Regions from separate parts of the Clostridium neonatale genome, predicted to be linked through region 2. Evidence: riboswitches for the same ligand, from Rfam matches in the RefSeq annotation. Region 2 holds a riboswitch; the other holds the start of a gene.

Region 1 (11,399 bases), 520 kb from region 2:
TATCATGAAAAATGAGTTTCTTATAAAATTTCATTTTTACTAAATTAATATTGAATACGTATTTTTGGCATTTTGCAACTATATGAATAAAAATTAATGTATTAAATAGAATAAGCGTATATTGTATTTAAATTATTGAAATTATAGTTATAATATTAATAAAGATATATACAAAAAAATGTACAAGGAGGTATATACAAATGAGTAAATTAAAGAAAGCTATTTTTGCTGGCGGATGCTTTTGGTGCATGGTAAAGCCATTTGATTCATATGATGGTGTACAAAAAATAGTTGTAGGTTATACTGGTGGTCATGTAAAAAATCCTACATATGAAGAAGTATGTACAAAAGAAACAGGGCATTATGAAGCTGTAGAAATTCTATATGACGAAGAAATAATAAAGTATGTGGAATTAGTTGAAGCATTTTTTATGAGTATTGATCCAACAGATGAAGGTGGTCAATTTAATGATCGAGGAAAGAGTTATGAAACAGCTGTCTTTTATACTGATAATGAACAAAAGCTCATAACTGAAGAATATAAGATGAATTTAGATAAGAGTGGAATATTTGGTAAACCCATAGCAGTAAAAATATTAAAAGCAGAGGAATTCTATCCTGCCGATGAATATCATCAAGATTACTATAAGAAAAATCCTTTTAGATATAAAGCATATTATGAAGGTTCTGGTAGAAAAAATTTTATAGAAAATACATGGAAAATATCAACTTTAAAAAAAGAAGAACTCAAAAATAAATTAACACCTATTCAATATAAAGTTACCCAAGAAAATGGAACAGAACCACCTTTTGATAATGAATATAATGAAAATTTTGATGAAGGAATTTATGTAGATGTAGTCACAGGGAAACCTCTATTTTCTTCAAAAGACAAGTTCAACTCAGGTTGTGGATGGCCAGCTTTTTCTAAACCTATAAATAAAGGATATGTAAAAGAACATTCAGATTTTAGTCATGGAATGTTTAGAACAGAAGTAAGAAGTACAAATGGAGATTCTCACTTAGGTCATGTCTTTAATGATGGTCCTGATGAATTAGGAGGATTAAGATATTGTATAAATTCAGCTTCATTAAAATTCATTCCAAAAAATAAAATGGATGAACTAGGATATGGTGAATATTTAGATAAATTATAAAACTAAAAAATTGCAAAGAAATTATTACTAATCGCTTTGCACAAATAGAAGAAATAAAGCAAATTTAAAATATGCTATTCTAAGTTTTTAAGGATAGTATATTTTATTTTGTCTTTATTAATGATGTAGATTTATTTTCATATGCTTTAATAGCTTTTATAAATAAATATATACTTGCTCCAGTCCGCAATAAATAAGCAAATTCTTACACATAAACACATATTAATTCTATAATTCTTTTCTTTTAAAATCTAAAAAACTCTAAAATCATACTTTTAAACTATATATATTATATAATAGATAATTTCATACAAAAGGATTGATATATGTGGCTAATAAAAAATCTCCTCATATTCCCAAAAGTGATTTTGATATTAATGAAAGAAAATAAGCCTTTTTAATTTTATACTAAAATTCATAATGCACTTAAAAGACAGTAGAATTTTGTTTTTATACAAAATCTCTACTGTCTTTTATTTTTCTTCTTCCATTAGGCTAATTAAATATCTATTCCTAGAAATCTTTTTACTAATAATCCAATAATAAAGGATACTCCGGCTACTGAAAGGCTAACAATAGACATTTCTTTGAATTTTTCTTTGAATGATAAATCCTTAGCAATTGAGATGTAATAATTAAATGCTGCAATTATTACTATAACTGCAATTAACATAACCCCTAATGACATCATGTACATATTATCTGGTAATAATAAATATGGAAGAATTAATATTACCACTGTAATCAAATATGCAACTCCTGTATAAATTGCTGATCTTGCCGCATTTTTATTGCCTTCATTTTTAGCTGATAAATATTCTGAAGAAGCCATAGATAGTGTAGCAGATATTCCTGTAATAAGTCCTGCTAAAGAAATTAATTTATTACTTTGCATAGCAAACGACCATCCTGCTAAACATCCAGTAAATTCTACCAATGCGTCATTTAATCCCAAAACCATAGACCCTACATATTTTAATCTATCTTCATCTATCATTCCTAATAATTTCTGTTCATGCACCTGTTCCTCTGTAAATACTATCACTGATTCTGGTATATTTTTTTCTAATAATATCTTTATTGATTTATTAATATATTTGTTTTGTCTTATTTCCATTATTTTGACTGCAAATGTATATCCTAATATTTTAGATAACAATGTATACCAAAATACAAGTGCTCGATTAGGCTTTACATCACGCTTTGTGTATCTTTTCCAAACATCATAATGCTTTTGTTCTTCACTAGCTATTAATCTCAAAGTCTTCTTATCCTCAACATTATTAGTATCTTCAGCAATTCTCATATATATTAGTTTTTCAGTCAATTCATCTGACTGTAATTTTTTTACTAGTTTTATAAAATCATCATCATTCATTTCTATTACTCCTTAACTTAATTATATGAAAATGAATTTTATTTATGTTATATATGTTAAATTTAGAATTCTATATTACATATGTTCTCTAAATAATATAATCTAATAACTTTCTCACTGAATTTCTTGATTCAGCATATATATTTTTGCAATCTCATCAATTACAAATAAAATAACTCTTACGTTAAAATAAATCTTTCTTCTTTGTTTTATCCACTTCACATTTCCCCTTATATTATAATATTAATAATAAGTTAATAATAATTATTGTTTTTATAAATCTCTATTTTTTTATTATTGTACAACTATTGGATATAATTATCAATATTGTTAATATATATACACACATTCCTGTCTACATATAATCTACATATTTATTTGTTAAAATACAATTAATTTAAAGTTTACAGATCATATGTTAACTTCATAAATTAAAATTTATAAATTAAGGAGTATAAAAAAATGATAAAACAAAGTGAATTTTTGATTAGTGGTATTCTAATTTGTATAATATTAGTATCAGGAGGTATCTTTATATATCATAATAACAATAATATTCAAGATCCAAATATGATAAATTATTTAGATAAAGATAATAAATTAATGGATACCATGATGAGTGAAATGGATGGAATACCTCATACTGGTGATGCATCTATTGACTTTCTTTACGGTATGATCCCACACCATGAATCTGCTGTTAGTATGTCTGAAAACTTTTTACAACATGGTGGAGAAAATGAAGAACTAAAAAAAATTGCTAATGATATAATCAATGTTCAAGTTTCAGAAATTGAAGATATGAAACAATTAATTCAAGAACTTAAAAAAAATATTCAAATAGATACTGATAAAGAAACTGATTATTTCAAGGAGTATAATAAAACGGCTAACCATACTATGTCTCATCAAACATTTAAAAACGTAGATGAAGCATTTGCTAAAGGAATGATTACTCATCATCAAATGGCAATAGATATGTCAGAAACAATTTTAAAATATACTGATAATAACACAATAAAAAATATGGCTGAAAATATAATTGATACACAGACAAAAGAAATACAACAAATGGAAAGCATAATCCAAACTATTAAATAACCACCTGAAAAAGATGAATTGATATTAAAAGCCAAATCTAAAATTGAGTAGTACTCTTTTCTTATAGATTGGACAAAAATTAATTGAATATTTTAGAATGGTATTTAAAGAATACTCATTTTATGAGTATAATCAGAAGCTTTTCATAATATTACTTGAGCTATGTAATAAACAGATTAATTTCATAATATATGTTATAGAATTTGTTGACTTATACATTAGAATTCATAGCCTGTCCATTGTTCAAATAAGAAACATATGGATAGACTATGGATTTACGTAGAATTTATAATAATTTAGTTTTTATGTTTTCTATATTAGAATAAATCTCGTTTTACCACTTTCCTTTGTTCATGTGTCCTGCTAATTCAGCTTTTGATCTTTGCTTTATTGTCCAAACCTCATTTTTTGCTTTTTCAAATGCTGCTACGCACATAGGATCTAATTTTATTTCTATGCCTTCATTGCAAAGTTTAGCAATTTTATCAGCTAAAACTATGATTTCTGCATGAATATCATTAGTTCTGTCAGATTGATAGATCTTATCTGCATCTTCCTTGCTTAATTCAACAAATTTTTCTTTACCCATGTTGCATTTTGGACATTTTTCAGGAGCTTCTTCACCTTCACTTATAAATCCACATACTGTACATTTAAATAATTTTTTCATAATAATACCTCCATTTATTTTAAAAGTTAAATATATAATAAATATTTCATTACTATATATTTAACTATAATTATAGATTTTTATTTTACTTTATTCAAAGTTCAAATAATAATTATTTTTAAAGAAAAATACTGATTTAACAGAGTTATCTTAATGTTTCTTTAAAATTCTAACAATTCATCAAATTATAATCTTAAAATGGATAAAAACTCATTATCGTTATAAATTTAAAGCTTCTTATATGTAATTACATAATTAAATATATTTTCTATTTCTTTAATCCTCATAAAATCTTCACAACTTTTTACTAAAATTAATATATCTAAAGATAAATTACTATTTAAATATATTTTGAAATAAAATAAAGTAATTTGATGGAGGCAAATATGAAGATCAAAAGAGAGATTATTAAGGTTTATGACATGACATGTACTTCATGTGAAGGCAAAGTAGAGAGTGCATTAAAGAAAGTTAATGGAGTTGTAAATGTAATTGCTAGCTATAGTGCTCAGCAAGTAACTGTTGAATATGATAGTGTGATTTGCAATATTGAACAATTAAAAGAAGCTATTAAGAAAGCTGGTTATAGTACAAAAAATTCAAATAATATTAAATTCGCAGGCTTTTTTGTTGTGGTTGCTGCTATTTTACTAATTGGTAATTCTACTGCGGGATTTGATATGAGCTCTGCTCTAAATAATGCATCTTATATGGTATTATTTATTGTTGGTATGCTTACATCAATTCATTGTGTTGGTATGTGTGGCGGTATAATGCTTACACAAAGTATTTTAAAAGAAGAAAAAAGTAAGTTTCAGACTTTAATGCCTGCAATTTTATATAATGCAGGAAGAGTAACTTCTTATACAATTATTGGTGCTATTGTAGGTGCTTTAGGTTCTGTCCTATCATTATCACTTAATGTGAAAGCAGGGCTTCAAATATTTGCAGGAGTATTTATGGTTATAATGGGATTAAACATGGCAGGATTCTCTATTTTTAGAAAGCTTAATATTAAGTTACCCTGGTCTTCATGTTCTACAAAAAAGAAACCTAAAACTCCTTTCTTAGTTGGAATGTTAAATGGATTAATGCCTTGTGGCCCTTTGCAAACAATGCAGCTTTATGCATTAGGTACTGGTAGTGCAATGAATGGAGCATTATCAATGTTTGTATTTTCTTTAGGAACAGTTCCTTTAATGTTAGGCTTTGGGGCTATATCTGGATTTTTAAGCAAAGGTTATACAAAACAATTATTAAAGTTTAGTGGATTTTTAGTAATAATACTTGGATTAATAATGGGAAATAGAGGCCTTGCACTTGCAGGTTTTGGCCTTCCTAATATAAGAACATTAGCACAAGGTACTTCAGCAAATGCATCTCAAACTAATATAGCTAAACCAACTATTGAAAATGGAGTTCAAATAATAAATATGACAGCAGATAATAATGGGTATACACCTAATGTATTTTATGTACAAAAAGGAATGCCTGTTAAGTGGATAATAACAGGAAGTAAGTTAAATTCCTGTAATAATGCTGTGGTAATACCATCTTTAAATATACAGAAAACTCTAAATTCTGGTGAAAACATAATTGAATTTACTCCAGAAGATAAAGATATAAATTTCAGTTGTTGGATGGGAATGATAAGAGGAGTTATTAAGGTTACTGATAATCTTGATTCTGTGGATACATCTAAGGCAGATCCATCATTGCCACAACCAAGTAGTGGAATGAGTTGCTGCACAGGTAATACAGTAACTGATGCTGAGCAAACTCCAAGTATATATGGTGATGATTTAAGTAAGGTTTCAACTGATAGATTGATTAAAAAGGCTAATATTTCTGGAGATACACAGAGTTTAAATATTAAGGGAACCGGTTATGAATTTGAACCACTTGTAGTAGTATTAGAAAAAGGCATAAAAACAAACCTTTCATTAGATCTTGATTCATATGATAATCCAGATAGCACTTTCACCTTATATGATGGAGAAACTGGTGATGTTGTAACTACATTTACAGGTAAGAAAGGTATTATAGACGTAGATTTTAATATAGATAAAAGTGGATCATATGTAGTAGTCAATAACAATATAGCTGCAATTGGAATCGAAGTAACAGATTCTTTGGAAAATGTAAATTTAGAAGATGTTCGTAAAAATTTTTTAGATAATTAAATTCATTAATTTTTACTGGTATATTCGTATATTCTATATTAACATATTATTCCAGTTAAAATTTAATAACAAAATTGCCAAGGCGACTATGATATAATCACCTATAAAACATAAATCCAATAGAATAAAAAAAGGCTCTAGCATTTTTACCATATTAATATTAGATGATAAAAATGCTAGAGTTCACTAATGAATTTAAAAATAATTTATTAAATTTTCCGGATTTCCTAAGTACGCTAAAGTAATATATCTATAATTTGAATTCTATACTAAATCTCCTTTGACAGCTTCCTCATTTTTCGTCTTTAATTTAAGTATATTATAAATCCCCCCAAGCATTATAAACCATACTGGTGTTACAAATAAAGCCACACGAGTTTCTTTATTAAGTGCTAATATACCTATAACAAAAATTAAAAATGCTAAAATTATATAATTAGCAATTGGGTACAGTGGCATTTTGAATTTGCTCCTAGATGCAAGTTCAGGATTAGTTTTGCGATATCTTAAATGACAAATAACTATAATTGTCCAAATAAAGATAAAGCAGAATGTTGATATGCTTGTAATTAGCACAAATACCCCTTCTGGCATAATATAATTCAGAATAACTGAAATAAAAATCACAGCTGCAGAGAATATTATAGCATTAGAAGGTACTTGATTAGGTGTTAATTTTTTCATTGACTCAGGTGCATTATTTTCTTTAGCAAGAGAATAAACCATACGGCTTGTACTGAAAATACCACTATTACAAGCAGATGCAGCTGATGTTAGTACAACGAAATTTACAATACTTGCTGCTGCTGTAATTCCTACTGCGCTAAATACCTGTACAAATGGACTTTTATCTGGATTAATTGAATTCCATGGGTATATACTCATAATAACAATAAGCGCCCCAATATAGAAAATAATAATTCTAATTGGAATATTATTAATGGCTTTTGGAATAACATGTTCTGGATTTTCAGTTTCACCAGCTGTTAATCCAACTAATTCAATTCCAGTAAAAGCAAATACAACCATTTGAAATGAAAGTACAAAACCTTTTATTCCATTTGGGAGCCAACCACCATTATTCCAAAGGTTTGTAAAGCTAGATGTACCAGCATCTGTAGAGAATCCTTTTATTATCATAAATGTACCAATTATAATTAATGCTAAAATTGCAACAATTTTAATTAATGCAAACCAGAATTCCATTTCTCCAAACAACTTCACTGTTGTAAGATTCATAATTAGTAAAACTATAAGAACTATAAGGCTTGGAACCCACTGAGCTATATTGGGAAACCAGTATTGTATATAAAGTCCAGCAGCAGTTAAGTCAGCCATGGCAAGTGAAATCCAGCAGAACCAATATGTCCATCCAGTAATAAATGCTGATCCGTTTCCTAAATAATCATGTACAAAATCTACAAATGAATGATAGTTTAAGTTAGAAAGTAATAGTTCTCCAAGGGCGCGCATAATAAAAAAACAAACTGTTCCTGTTATGGCATACGCAAATAAAATAGATGGGCCAGCCAAGCTAATAGACCTGCCTGATCCAAGGAATAAGCCTGTACCAATTGCACCTCCAATTGCAAGTAATTGAACATGACGATTTTTAAGGCCTCTAGACAAGTTTTCATTTTCTGACATATTATTCTCCGCCTTTCAAAATTATGAATATTTATTAGTTGGAGATACAAATTATGAATAGATAAGGTCTAAATAAAGTAATTAAATATAAATTACTTTTTAATATATGTTAACTACCCTGTCCTTTTACCTGAGAGTTTCGCTATACAGCTTTCTCCTTCGGTGCTCATTATAAAGAGTCTCTCCAAGGATTCATCCAATAGCGGTCATCTCTAATATGTTATTAGGTACCTGAAAGATTTACTTCTTCGGTGTATAGCCATAGCCATAACTCTCCCGCTATCTTCATCTGAATTATTAAATTTCTTATTATATACTAATACTTTTTTGTAAAATTTACAAGTTTTTTATTTTAATTTAGAAAAACATTTTTCATAAAAATAGCAGACTATATTTCAAGTCCGCTTAAATAATATTCTTTTTAAATCAATAATTTTATTTCCATACCTCTTTTGCAACTTCCTGAACCAGTTTCAATTTTGCCCATTGTTCTTCTTCTGTAAGTTTATTACCTTCTTCCGTAGATGCAAATCCACACTGAGGACTTAAACATAAGCGTTCCAATGGAATGTATTTTGAAGCTTCTTTGATACGTTTAATTATATCATCGTTATTCTCAAGTACAGGAGATTTTGTTGTAATGAGTCCTAATACAACTTTCTTATCTTTACCTACATATTTAAGTGATTCAAAATCACCAGAACGTTCATCATCAAATTCCAAATAAAAGGCCTGTACATTTTCTTTTGCAAAGAGATCTTTTGCTACACTGTCATAACCTCCCTGGCACGCCCATGTAGAATGAAAATTTCCTCTACATATATGAGTGTTAATTACAAGGTCTTCTGGCTTACCTTCAATAGCAAGATTATTGATTCTTATTAATTTTTCAATATTATCTTGAAGGCCATCTTCATCAGTACCAAAAATTAAGCAAGCATTAGGATCAACGCATACTCCCCATGTACAATCATCAAACTGGATGTTCCTGCATCCTGCTGCATATAAGTCTTTAATAACTTTTTTGTATCCATCTGCAATATCTAAAATCAACTCTTCTTCGTTTGGATAAATGGCTTTTGTTTTTTCCAAATTTTCAGGGATAATCATCTGAAATAAAAACTGTGCTGGTGCAGGAATTGTCTGTCTAGCAACAGTATTATCATCTTCAAATTGTTTTACAAATTTAAAATGTTCAACAAAAGGATGACTGTTAACAAATACTTTTCCAATAAGGAATGTGTCATCAATTAATGCTGCCTCTCCATCAAACGGAATTCCATCCTTTGTCTTCTCATGTCCAACACCATTAAATGCCCACATAAAATCAAGATGCCATGAACTCCTCCTAAACTCTCCATCTGTTATAACTCTAAGTCCAGCTGCTTTCTGTTTTGTAATTAAATCTGTAATTGCTACATTTTCAACTTTTTTTAGCTCTTCTGCTGTAATTTTTCCATTTGCATATTCACTTCTTGCCTTCTTTAAATAATCAGGTCTTAAAAAACTTCCTACAATATCATATTTAAACGGTGCATTGTTATTCATAATTATTCCTCCTATAAAAATTGTTAATCTAATTTTAAAAACAATCTTTTATCAAAAATTTTTATTGAAGTAATCATATCATATAAATTTAATTATAGTGTAACTCCAAAAAACTATTACTTGTTATAGTTTTATACTATAGCTGAAATATGTAAATCTTGTTTTTAAAAGCACTAGAAATAAATCTTATATAAATTCTGAAATAATTTCATTTAATGCATCAATGTAAATATTCGCAAGTTTGCTAAGCTTAATACTTTTATGTGAAATCCAACCAACTATTATTTCTTCATTGACATCTAGAGGTACAGCAATAATATCATTTCCATTTAAATCAGAACTTAGAACTCCCGTTGATATAGTGTACCCATTTAATCCAATTAATAGATTAAAAAGAGTTGCTCTATCACTAACTTTTATGTTTTTTTTATGAGAAAGAGTACTTAGTATTTCTTCAGAAAAATGAAATGAATTATATTCTCCCTGCTCAAAACATAAATATGGATAATCCTTCAAATCTTCAATAGTTACTACTTTTTGCTTTGAAAGAGGGTTATTTATACTAATAAATACATGTGGTTTTGCCACAAATAACTTTGTAAACTTTAAGTTGTTTTCCTTAAAGAGTTTATTAAGAATTTTTGAGTTAAACTCATTTAAATATAAAACTCCTATTTCACTTCGAAGATTTTTTACATCGTCAATAATTTCATAGGTTTTCGTTTCTCTTAGACTAAATTCATATTCGTTATTTCCATATTCTTTTATTAAGTTAACGAAAGCATTGACAGAAAAGGCATAATGCTGAGTTGATACAGAAAAATGTTGTGCTGAAGGCTTTGTATTAAAATATCGTTTTTCTAACAGTTCTGTTTGCTCAACTACTTGTCGTGCATAACCTAAAAATTCTGCTCCATCAACTGAAACACTAATTCCTCTGTTTGTACGCTGAAAAATACTTATATTTAGTTCAGTTTCAAGTTCTCTAATTGCATTAGAAAGACTTGGCTGAGTAATAAAAAGCTTTCTAGCAGCAATATTAATTGATCCACATTTTGCAATTTCAATTGCATATTTTAATTGCTGTAATGTCATTTTATCACCACCTTAAAAATAAAAAAATCGCCAAGGCGACTATGATATAGTCTTCTATAAAAATACAAATCCAATAGAATACAATAGCTTTTATAAAACGTAATCCTTTAAGCCGTCGATTTTTTTCAGCGCACTCTGGATTTTCTGAGCTTGCCGAAGAAAAGACCAGGCGCATATAATTTATTTTTTATTCTTTAGGAACTATGCATTTAGTTTATTGCAATATTTTTAAAAATGAATTATCCACAGATTATCCATGAATATAATTTCCTAAAGAATAAAAAAGTCCTTCTAACTGATATGCTAGAAGGTATCAATTTTACAAGTTATATTTCTATATTCTCTTTTACAACCTCTCCTTCTAACATTTGTTCTTCATGTATTGTTATATCAATCTCTTTCTTTAAATCCTTTAATACAGCACCATATGCTGGTATCAAAAATGCATCTGCACATATCCATGCAACTGGACTAGCAAAACATACTGCTATATATCCAAATATAGGAACTAAAACAAATCCACACACTGTTCTTGCTATCATCTCACATACTCCAGCAAGTATTGCAAACATTGAATATCCCATTCCCTGAATAGTAAAACGTACTACATTTACAAAACA
Region 2 (11,399 bases):
TAACCATCTAGCATTCCATTTTGTTTATCTATATTTAATTTAATTTCATCGAAATAAAATGGATATCCGTCTTTTGCCCTTGTATATATAAATGAATAATATGGTAAATTGTTTTCATCATTATTTAATTGAATTGACTTCAGTACTATATCTTCACTATATATATTGGTTAAATATTTTTTTGATAATTTTTTTGCTTCATCTAATTCTATTTTAATTTCGTTTGCTTTTGGTATATCTTTTTTTATAAATCCTATTACATTATTATTTTTGTCTAGATCCAAAGCATACTCTTCACTAACAACACTCTTTTCTACCAAATCATTTTGACTAGTAATTCTATTGTCTCTTTTATATTTTGCATCGTTTACTTTTATCTTTACATCAATGGCATTAATAGATTGTAATTTACTTATAAAATTTTTACATGACTTAATATCCTCAGCTCCTGGTCCAACATACTTATAAGCTATTAATACAGTAATTAGTATAAGAAACAATAAAAAAATACTACTAAGAATGGTAACTTTTTTAAACTTCATAATGTACTCCTCTCAGAATTACTATGGACATAGTTAAATTATATCATATTATTATTTATGTTGAATATCCCACTGGTTTTATTTGCTTATAAATAGTTTAATTAATTTTCATTTTAAAAATCAAGTTTTTTTAAAAAAATATTGATTTTTAAATATAAAGTCTATATAATATGTTTGTTTAGTAATCTTAAACTTAATGTTTAGTAAAAGTTATAATATAGATGATTTAGTAGGTGAAATTATGCAAATTGGAGAGAAAATTCGTATCTTGAGAATGGAAAAACAATTAACTCAAGAAGAACTTGCAAATCGATGTGAATTATCCAAGGGATTTATATCACAAGTAGAAAATGATTTAACCTCACCATCAATTGCTACTTTAATAGATATACTTGAAATCCTTGGAACAAACTTACCAGACTTTTTTAGTGATACAAAAGAAGAAAAAGTTACATACTCTAAAGATGATATGTTTGAAACTGAAGACAGTGAACTTAAGTACTCTTTAAAATGGTTAATCCCAAATGCACAAAAGAATGCAATGGAACCAATCATGATAACTATTGAAGCAGGTGGTCAGTACATTGAGGAAGAACCACATGAAGGTGAAGAATTTGGATATGTTTTATCTGGTTCAATAACGCTTCACTTAGGTAAAAAGAAATATAAAGTGAAAAAAGGTGAGAGCTTCTACTACAAAGCTAAAGTTACGCACTATATTTCTAACAATAGTAAAGTACCTGCTAAGGTAATTTGGATTAGTACTCCACCATCATTTTAATTTTTAGAAAGAGGTGTTCTTGTGAGCGAAAATATTTTAGAACTAAAAAACCTTAACAAATCTTATGGTGAACAAAAAGTATTAGATAATTTATCTTTAAATATAAAAAAGAATGAATTTTTAACATTACTTGGACCAAGTGGATGTGGTAAAACAACTACCCTTAAAATAATTGCTGGATTTGAAAATGCAGATTCTGGAGAGCTAATATTTAAGAACAATGATATTTCAACATTGCCTCCATACAAAAGAAAAGTGAATACTGTATTTCAAAAATATGCATTATTTCCTCATATGAATATATTTGATAATATTGCTTTCGGACTAAAGCTTAAGAAGCTTCCAAAAGATGAAATAAAAAATAAAGTAGAAGAAATGCTTTCTTTAGTTGCTCTAAAGGGATTTGAAAAAAGAAGTGTTGATTCATTAAGTGGTGGACAACAGCAAAGAGTTGCTATAGCAAGAGCATTAATTAACAAACCTGAAATACTACTTCTTGATGAACCTCTAGGTGCATTGGATTTGAAGCTTAGAAAAGAAATGCAAATTGAATTAAAAAAAATTCAACAAGAAGTTGGAATAACATTTGTTTTTGTAACACATGATCAAGAAGAAGCTCTTACAATGTCAGATACTATTATAGTTATGAATAAAGGAATTATTCAACAAATGGGAACACCACAGGACATTTATAATGAACCTGCTAATGCTTTTGTTGCAGATTTTATTGGTGAAAGTAATATACTTAACGGAACTATGATAGATAATTTTAAAGTAGAATTTTGTAATAAAACTTTTGAATGTGTTGATGAAGGCTTTGAAAAAATGGAGCCTATTGATGTGGTTATAAGACCTGAAGATATAAAAATGGTAGATGCTGATAATGGAATGCTTAAAGGAACTGTAACTTCTCAAATCTTCAAAGGAGTTCACTATGAAATGATTGTTTCAACTGAAGAATTTGATTTTATACTTCATAATACTAAATGCGCTGAAGTAGGCAGTATCATAGGTCTTGATATTTATCCTGAAGACATTCATATTATGAGAAAGAGTGGGCAAAATGAATAAGAAAAAAACTTCATTAATTGCTTATCCTTATTTTGTTTGGAGCGCATTATTTATAGTAATTCCATTAATCATAGTTTTATTTTTCAGCTTTACAAAAGAAACTTCTTCAGGATATGCATTTTCATTAGAAAACTATACTAGATTGTTATCTCCTCAATATTTTAGTGTATTTAAGAGATCAATATGGCTAGCTTTTATATCTACTATAGCTTGCTTAATAATAGGATATCCTATAGCATACATAATTTCTCAAATGAAATCTAGTACTAGAAATCTTTTAATAATGTTATTTATTCTTCCAATGTGGATGAATTTTTTACTTAGAACTTATGCTTGGTTACCTATCTTAGGAAAAACAGGTATTATAAATACGCTACTTAGAAAGATTGGAGTTGCACCAATTCAATTTTTATATAATGATGGCGCAGTGCTACTCGGAATGGTTTACAATTTTCTACCTTTCATGGTATTACCATTATATACTATATTAATTAAAATGGATAAAGATTTAATTAATGCTGCTGCTGATCTGGGTGCCAATAAGTTTAAAGTATTTATGAAAATTATACTCCCATTAAGCGTTCCTGGAATCTTCTCAGGTATCACAATGGTATTTATGCCTGCCGTTTCTACATTTGTAATTTCTAGATTACTTGGCGGCGGACAATATATGTTAGTCGGAAATTTAATTGAACAACAATACACAACAATGGGAGACTGGAATTTTGGTTCTGCTATTTCAATATTTATGATGATTATAATTCTAATATTTATGGCTATAACCTCAAAATTTGACAGCAGTGACAGTAAGGAAGGCGGTGGACAATTATGGTAGCTAAATTAGAGCGATTTATAAAAAGATTTTATTTAATTATCATTTTTTTGTTCTTATACACACCTATCTTTACGCTCATGGTATTTTCATTTAATGAATCTAAAACTATGGGTAAATGGACAGGATTCACTTTTAAATGGTATTTAGAATTATTTAATAATAACAGACTTATGTCTGCACTTTATTATACTATACTAATTGCTTTATTAGCTTCAGTAATATCAACTATAGTTGGAACAATAGCAGCAATAGCTATATCTAAAATGGGTGGCAAATTAAAAGCATTAATTTTAAATATTAACTATCTGCCTGTTTTAAATCCAGATATAGTAACTGGTATTGCTCTTATGAGTTTGTTTATATTTTTAAAGTTTGATTTTGGATTCACTACAATGCTGCTTGCACATATAACATTTGATATACCATATGTTATTTTATCTGTATTGCCAAAATTAAAGCAATTACCCGAAAACACGTTAGAGGCTGCAGCTGATCTTGGTGCTACTCCAATATATGCTATAAGAAAAGTAGTTATTCCTCAAATAAAACCTGGAATATTTGCTGGATTTTTAATGGCTTTTACAATGTCAATTGATGACTTTGTAATTAGTTTCTTTACTACTGGACCTGGAGTAACAAACTTATCTATTGAAATATATTCAATGGCTAGAAGGGGCATAAAACCAGAAATTAATGCACTTTCTACATTAATGTTTATTACCGTATTAGCTTTATTAATAATTGTTAATAAAAAACAAAGTTTAACTGAAAAATAATTAATATAATAAGAGGTGATAGTTTTGAAAAAATTCAAGCTTTTAGGCGCATTAGCTTTATCTTCACTAATATCTATAGGACTTTTATCTGGATGTGGAAGTTCAAACAATACTGCTGATAATGGAACTGTATATTTCTATAACTGTGGAGATTATATCGATGAAGATTTATTGGCTAAATTCACCAAAGAAACCGGGATAAAAGTAGATTATTCTACTTACGATACTAATGAAATCATGTATCAAAAATTAAAAAGTACTCCTGGAAGTTATGATTTAGTCATTCCATCAGATTATATGATTGAAAAAATGATTAAAGAAGATATGGTTGAAAAATTAGATTTTAATAATATACCCAATTATGAATATATAGATGATACGTATAAAAACTTATCATATGACCCTAATAATGAATATTCTGTACCTTACATGTGGGGAACAATAGGAATAATTTATGATCCTGCTGTAGTAACTGAGCCTGTTACTAGTTGGGATATTTTATGGAATACTAAATATAGTGGAAAACAAGTAATTATGTTTGATTCTATGCGAGATACCATAGCTATAGGGTTGGATAAATTAGGATATTCTATAAATAGTACTAATCCAGATGAAATAGCTGCCGCTACAGATGAATTGGTTAAACAAAAACAAACTATGGATCCACTTTATTATGTTGATGAAGTTAAAGATAAGATGATTAATGGAGAAGCTGCTTTAGCTACTGTTTGGTCTGGAGATGCTGCATATATTATGTCTGAAAATCCAGAGCTTAAATATGTAATTCCAGAAGAAGGATCAAATAAGTGGTTTGATGCGATGGTAATACCTAAAGGTTCTAAAAACAAGGAAAATGCTGAAAAACTAATTAATTTTTTAACTGATCCAGAAAATTCAAAACAAAATGTTGATTATATTGGTTATTCAACTCCAAATAAAGCTACATATGAGATGTTAGATGATGAAGTTAAAAAATCTTATCCATCTAAAGATGTTCTTGATAAATGTGAAATATTCGTTGATTTAGGTGATAATCTAAAATTATATGATGATGCATGGATGAATATAAAAACTAAATAACTAACTTATAAATGATACCCACTATCCGAAAATCTCAAATAGTGGGTATTATTTATTTTAATTCTGAAAACCATAAATTGATTTCTTCTTCTGCACTTTCTACTGTATCAGATGCATGTACGCAATTTTCTGTTTTACTTCTAGCATATCTATGTCTTATTGTTCCTTCAGCAGCATCATCTGGACTAGTTGCACCATTTATTGCTCTTACTCTATTTACTGCCTCTTCTCCTATTAATATAATTGCTACTAATGGACTTCTTGTTATAAACGTTATTAATTCCTCATAAAAATCTTTACCTTTATGTTGAGAATAATGTTTTTCTGCAATTTCTCTTGTTGCTTTCATCATTTTTAATTCTTTTATCTTTAAACCATTAGCTTCATAACAACTTATAATATTTCCTATTATATTTCTTTCTACTCCATCAGGCTTAATTAGCACCATAGTTCTTTCCATAATAAAGTCATCCTTTCTATAAACACTCACGTTGAAATTATTCCCTAGTTTACATATATTATACTCAATTTTCAGAAAATTAGAAACACTTTTATATGTATATTATTATTTTTTTTAGAATATGCTATAATTTAAGTATTAATTCATGCTATAAGTTTCAATATATAAATAAATTACTTATACTTAGGAGGATTTATGATTAGATATTCAATAATTGTTGATGGTAAAGTTCAAGGTGTAGGATTTAGATATTTCACTCAAATGAAAGCTATGCAGTTTAATTTAACAGGTTTTTGTAAAAATCTATATGATGGTAAAGTATCCATAGAAGTTCAAGGCTTAGAGCAAGATGTCCTTTCCTTTATTGCTGCTATAAAAAAAGGAAATGGCTTTTGTCGAGTTGATGATTTAGTTTTAGATAAACTTTCTATTATAGATAATGAAAAAAAATATTCTATCAAATATTAAAACATGTTGCATCATAAAATAAATAAAGAACGTACTGAGTTTAGTGTGAATAATCGAAATAAAACTCTTATGTGGTTCTCTGCTTATGTGTAGTATTGCATTAAATATTTTAGCCTTTAAATTCTTTGAAAGAGGCTGAAGGCCGTTCCAAAATTGTTTGTCCAACACTTGTTGTCGGAGCAAACTTTTTTTGGAGCAACCTCTTTCATTAGAATTTTGGGCTGAAATATTTACGCAATCGAGCATATCATATATTGAATTTCGGTTGTTATCCACTAAACCATGATTATACGTCCTTTATTTATGTTATTATGCAAGGTCATATTCTTTATTACCTAGCTTTTCATTTTCCAAGCTATTAAAGTAGTCTTCTGTTTCTTTTATAACAACCTTTCTAAGCCCTATAAGTCCAACTAGGTTAGGAAATGCCATGCATCCATTAACTATATCTGCAATTATAAATATTAATTCCAATGGCAAGAAAGGTCCTATTGCAACAAGTACTATATATATTATTCTATATGGCATTATAGACTTAGTTCCGCATAAATATTGCATACACTTTTCACCATAATAGTTCCATCCAAGTATGGTAGTAAATGCAAAGAAAACTAATCCTATATTAACAATGTATTTTCCAATAGTGGCTATAGGTAAACCAATTTCAAAAGCTGCTGATGTAAGTCCTGCTCCTTCAATTGTTGCTCCAACTTCAAACACACCAGTGCTTCCACTTGTTAATACTATTACAAGTCCTGTCATTGTACAAATTAGTATTGTATCAAAAAATGTTCCTGTCATAGAAATCAAGCCTTGTCTTGCTGGAAAATTTGTTTTTGCTGCTGCTGCTGCTATTGGTGCACTTCCAAGTCCTGATTCATTTGAAAATACCCCTCTTGCAATCCCATTTCTAAGTGCTACAGAAACAGTTACACCTGCAATTGCACCACCTACAGCTTTAGGATTAAAAGCACTAGTTATTATTAAACCTAAAGCTTGTGGTATTGCTCTAAAATTACATGCAAGTACTATAACAGCTCCAATAATATATGCTACTGCCATAAATGGAACTATTGCTTCAGATACTTTTGATATTCTTTTAATTCCACCTAATGTTACTAAAGCTACTAATGCTGTTATGACTACAGCCGTTGCAATTTTAGGTATATTAAAATTTTGTGCTGCTGCTGCTATTGAATTAACTTGACCAAATGTTCCTATTCCAAAGAAAGCAACTCCAACACCAAACAATGCAAATAATTTAGCTAACCATTTCATACCTAACCCATTTTGTATATAGTACATAGGTCCACCACACATTTGTCCGTTTTCATCTACTTCTCTATATTTTATTGCGAGTACACCTTCTGCATACTTAGTTGCCATTCCAAAGAAAGCCGCAATCCACATCCAAAATAGTGCTCCTGGCCCTCCTGCTTTTACTGCTGTCGCAACACCTACTATATTTCCTGTTCCAATTGTTGCTGATAACGCTGTACATAGTGCTCCAAAACTTGATACATCTCCATGTGCATCATCATTTTGAGCTTCTTCATCTTTTCCAAATACATATTTTAATGCTAACGGTAATTTAAAGACTTGTAATAATTTTAAGCGAAGTGTTAGATATATTCCAGTCCCAACCAAAAGTATTAATAAAGGTGGCCCCCATATAATATCATCGATTTTTTGAAATACATTTTGAATTGTAGATGTATTCCCTGCTAATAAGAAATTTGAAAATAACATAAAAAAATTCCCCCTAATATTTTTTATCATTGGAGGAGAATAAGAGACTATACAATTCATAATTCAAAGTTTACAATTTACAATTTAGGTAGAAAACTTTCAGTTTTCTTAATTTAAATTTATCAAAAATAGCAAAGCTATTTTTATCCTCAATTATACATTGTGAATTATACATTGTGAATTGTCATGCTTCCTATCCTCTGTCCTTTTACCTGAGAGTTTCAATACTAAAAAAATTTACTACTTTAAATAATAAATGTAATAATATTTTCTTCAATATTTTGCTCCTTCGGTGCTCATTCATAAATGAGTCTCTCCAGAGGCTCGTCCAGCAACGGTCCTAATACCTGAAAGATTTGCTTCTTCGGTGTATTATAATAAATCAAAAAGAAATTATAAATAATAACTCTCCCACTGCCTTCATCCGAACATTTACATTTAATTTACCCTTAAAATTATATAGTTATTATTAACTTATTTCAAGTATTTTTAATCCCTTCTTGATAATTTTATATTTTTTTCAAAATTTGCATATAAATTAACAGACTTTTTAGTAGTTTTTTAAGCAATTACACTATTCTTTGAATATATTTAAATTCTTTTTTCTGCAAAATTATTATAAATAAAAACTGCTTTCATATAGAAAACAGTTTTTAATAAAATCGATTTTTAAATTTGAATAATTTTATATATTTAAATCAGTTAATTTTCCTTTTATTTTTAACTTTTTAAGTAACTTTTCAGGGTCAGAATTTATAATAAGTTCTTCCGGAAAATCTATAGAAGCAAGCATATCTATTGCTTCTTTAAATTCTCCTATTTTTGTACAAAAATGAGCATCACTATTCATAACTATTGTAACATTATATTTCTTACATAATTCAGCTATCTTAGTGCAATTACCCAAGCTACCAAGTCGAGAAGTAGTAAAAGAACTATTGTTAATCTCTATTAACACATCATTTTCTAAAGCACATTTCACTATTTCTTCATAATTTACGGGAATCATAGGATTCCCTAGATGCCCTACAATATCAATCTTTCCACTTTTTATTGCATTAATATATGCTCTTGTATTTTCTTCAACCGATCCCATATTGTATATCGGTTCATGTATACTTCCAATTACTATATCAACCTTCTCTAAAGTTTTATCATCCATATCCATCTTACCATCATGGTTCAATATATTAGCCTCAACTCCATAAAGCATAGTTACACCATACATTTCTCTAGGTAACACTTTGTAGTTATTAAAATACCAAATATGTGGTGCATTTGGCATCATACATCCATGTTCAGTAGTTCCAAGAACTTTGATACCTTTTTCTGATGCCGCCTTCGCATTTTCCATTAAAGTTGAATAAGCATGACCGCTAACTATTGTATGAGTATGTACATCTAATGCATATTTCATCAAAACATTCCTCTTTTCATTAAGTTTATAATTCTATATTTATATTATCATAGTAGAAATTTAAATTAAACCTAATATTCTTGTTAAATATTAGTAAAATACTGATATATTAAATTAAAATATCCTTGCCTATCTAAACTTTATAAAACAATAGAACTATGCCAATGACATAGTCTTATTATACATATTAAATATCTACTCTATTCCTTTTTTGTCCTCTATTATAAGCTCTTATATTTTCCAATAAATCTGTAAATAGTCTATCTCTAGCTTCTTCACTTGCCCATGCTATATGAGGCGTCATAATTAATTTTTCAGTGTTTTTTATACTAAGTAAAGGATTATTATTTGGTATTGGCTCTGCTTCAAATACATCCAAAGCTGCTCCACCAATTATTTCTTCATCTATAGCTTGTGCTAAATCTTCATCTACAACAATAGGACCTCTTCCCACATTAATTAATATTGCATCTTTCTTCATCATAGTTAAAGCTTTATAATTGATTAATCCTTTTGTTTTCTCATTTAAAGGTGCATGAATTGATATAACATCACATGTTTTTAACAGTTCTTCCAATTCAACTCTCACAAAATTAGAATCTGAATTTTTACCTGATGTAGAATAATAAACTACTCTTGCACCAAAAGCTTGCGCAATTTTGGCCACTTTTTTCCCTATATTGCCCAAACCTATTATTCCCCAAACTTTTCCTGATAGATCATTATAAGTTCTTTCTAAGTTCGTAAACATTCCACTCTTTGAGTATTCTCCACTTTTTACGAAATCATCAAAATACCTTATGTTATCATATAAAGTAAGTAATAACGCAAAAGTATGTTGAGCAACAGTTCCAGTTGAATATCCTGCAACATTTGTAACCGCTATCCCATTTTCTTTTGCATATTCAATGTCTATATTATTATACCCTGTAGCCATTTCACATATTAATTCTACATTATTTGCAGATTTTAAATTGTTTCTATCTAAAACAACTTTATTTGTTAAAATGATATTTGCATCCTTTATTCTCTCTTCAACATCATCCTTTTCTGTTTTATCATAATAAGCAACTTGTCCAAATTCATTTAGTTTAATATAATCAACATTTCCTAATGTTTTTCCATCTAAAACAACTATGTTTCTCATAATTATTTGCTATTTTATAAGTTATTCACCCTATAAAATAACCTTCGCCTCCAATCACATATTAAATTTATAATACTTTATAATAAATCATATCTCAAATATAATTGAATGTAAATACATAGAAATTTATTAGTACAATTAGTTTTATATCACAAGAAATTACTAAACATATACTAAATAAATAATCATTTATACATATCATAGATTATAAAAAATTAGTATTCTATTCTTATTAAAGGTATCAACTTATAAAGAGAAAAATATAAAAAATATATACTTATATAAAAATAAAGAAATGCAATATATGAATATGCGTAGTATTTATATTAACCTCTGCTAAGTCAAATTTTTCTACACTCTATCATATATTGAATTTCGATTATTTTTCACTAAACTTTGATATTACATCATTTTTATATTTTATTGTACCTTAGCTGGTTCTATATGCCAAATCTCATCGCAATATTGCTTTATAGTTCTATCACTTGAAAATTCACCTGAATTACTTAGGTTAGCTAAGCACTTTTGAGCCCATTTCTTTTTATCTTTATAATCTTCAAATACCTTATCTTGAGCTTTCTTAAACAAATCAAAATCTGCAAGCAAAAAGTATTGATCACCTTCTTCTAATAGTGCATTATATATATCTTCAAAATAACCTGTTCCACCATCATTTAGCATTCCATTAATTAATGTATCAATAACTCTCTTGATACATGGATTATTTCTATAGTATTCTTTTGGATTATAGTTATTCTTTAATTTTTCAATATCCTCAACTCTTAATCCAAAGATATAGTTATTTTCTTCACCACTTGCATTTACTATCTCAATATTAGCTCCATCATATGTTCCAAATGTTGGTGTGGCATTTAACATGAACTTCATATTTCCAGTTCCGGATGCTTCTTTACCAGCTGTAGAGATTTGTTTTGATAAATCTGATCCTGGGAATAATTTCTGAGCATATGATACTCTATAATTATGAACAAAAACAACTTTAATTCTTCCAACTGAAATTGGATCACCATCTATAAGTTTTGCTATTTCATTTATAAGCTTAACTATACCTT

What was found. Region 2 has a riboswitch for glycine ahead of CNEONATNEC86_RS16570 (alanine/glycine:cation symporter family protein). Riboswitches for the same ligand answer to the same signal wherever they lie in the genome.
Region 1: it holds a riboswitch for glycine, as region 2 does, so the genes downstream of both, CNEONATNEC86_RS14175 (amino acid permease) here and CNEONATNEC86_RS16570 (alanine/glycine:cation symporter family protein) in region 2, are expected to answer to the same signal.

Annotation. Positions count from the first base shown of each region.
Region 1 covers NZ_UICR01000002.1:554,827-566,225, forward strand. Annotated here, with positions in the region: gene msrB (peptide-methionine (R)-S-oxide reductase MsrB) at 201-1,157, shown strand; gene CNEONATNEC86_RS14155 (VIT1/CCC1 transporter family protein) at 1,657-2,535, opposite strand; gene CNEONATNEC86_RS14160 (DUF305 domain-containing protein) at 2,998-3,636, shown strand; gene CNEONATNEC86_RS14165 (rubredoxin-like domain-containing protein) at 3,971-4,306, opposite strand; gene CNEONATNEC86_RS14170 (urease accessory protein UreH domain-containing protein) at 4,693-6,489, shown strand; gene CNEONATNEC86_RS14175 (amino acid permease) at 6,754-8,136, opposite strand; glycine riboswitch at 8,245-8,334, opposite strand; gene CNEONATNEC86_RS14180 (5-methyltetrahydropteroyltriglutamate--homocysteine S-methyltransferase) at 8,572-9,684, opposite strand; gene CNEONATNEC86_RS14185 (LysR family transcriptional regulator) at 9,871-10,779, opposite strand; gene CNEONATNEC86_RS14190 (MATE family efflux transporter) at 11,106-11,399, opposite strand, start outside.
Region 2 covers NZ_UICR01000002.1:1,075,177-1,086,575, forward strand. Annotated here, with positions in the region: gene CNEONATNEC86_RS16530 (YcdB/YcdC domain-containing protein) at 1-542, opposite strand, end outside; gene CNEONATNEC86_RS16535 (helix-turn-helix domain-containing protein) at 784-1,323, shown strand; gene potA (spermidine/putrescine ABC transporter ATP-binding protein) at 1,345-2,394, shown strand; gene CNEONATNEC86_RS16545 (ABC transporter permease) at 2,387-3,229, shown strand; gene CNEONATNEC86_RS16550 (ABC transporter permease) at 3,223-4,005, shown strand; gene CNEONATNEC86_RS16555 (ABC transporter substrate-binding protein) at 4,030-5,085, shown strand; gene ndk (nucleoside-diphosphate kinase) at 5,138-5,548, opposite strand; gene CNEONATNEC86_RS16565 (acylphosphatase) at 5,741-6,013, shown strand; gene CNEONATNEC86_RS16570 (alanine/glycine:cation symporter family protein) at 6,323-7,762, opposite strand; glycine riboswitch at 7,960-8,085, opposite strand; glycine riboswitch at 8,088-8,186, opposite strand; gene CNEONATNEC86_RS16575 (phosphatase) at 8,448-9,179, opposite strand; gene CNEONATNEC86_RS16580 (D-2-hydroxyacid dehydrogenase) at 9,367-10,326, opposite strand; gene CNEONATNEC86_RS16585 (glycogen/starch/alpha-glucan phosphorylase) at 10,747-11,399, opposite strand, start outside.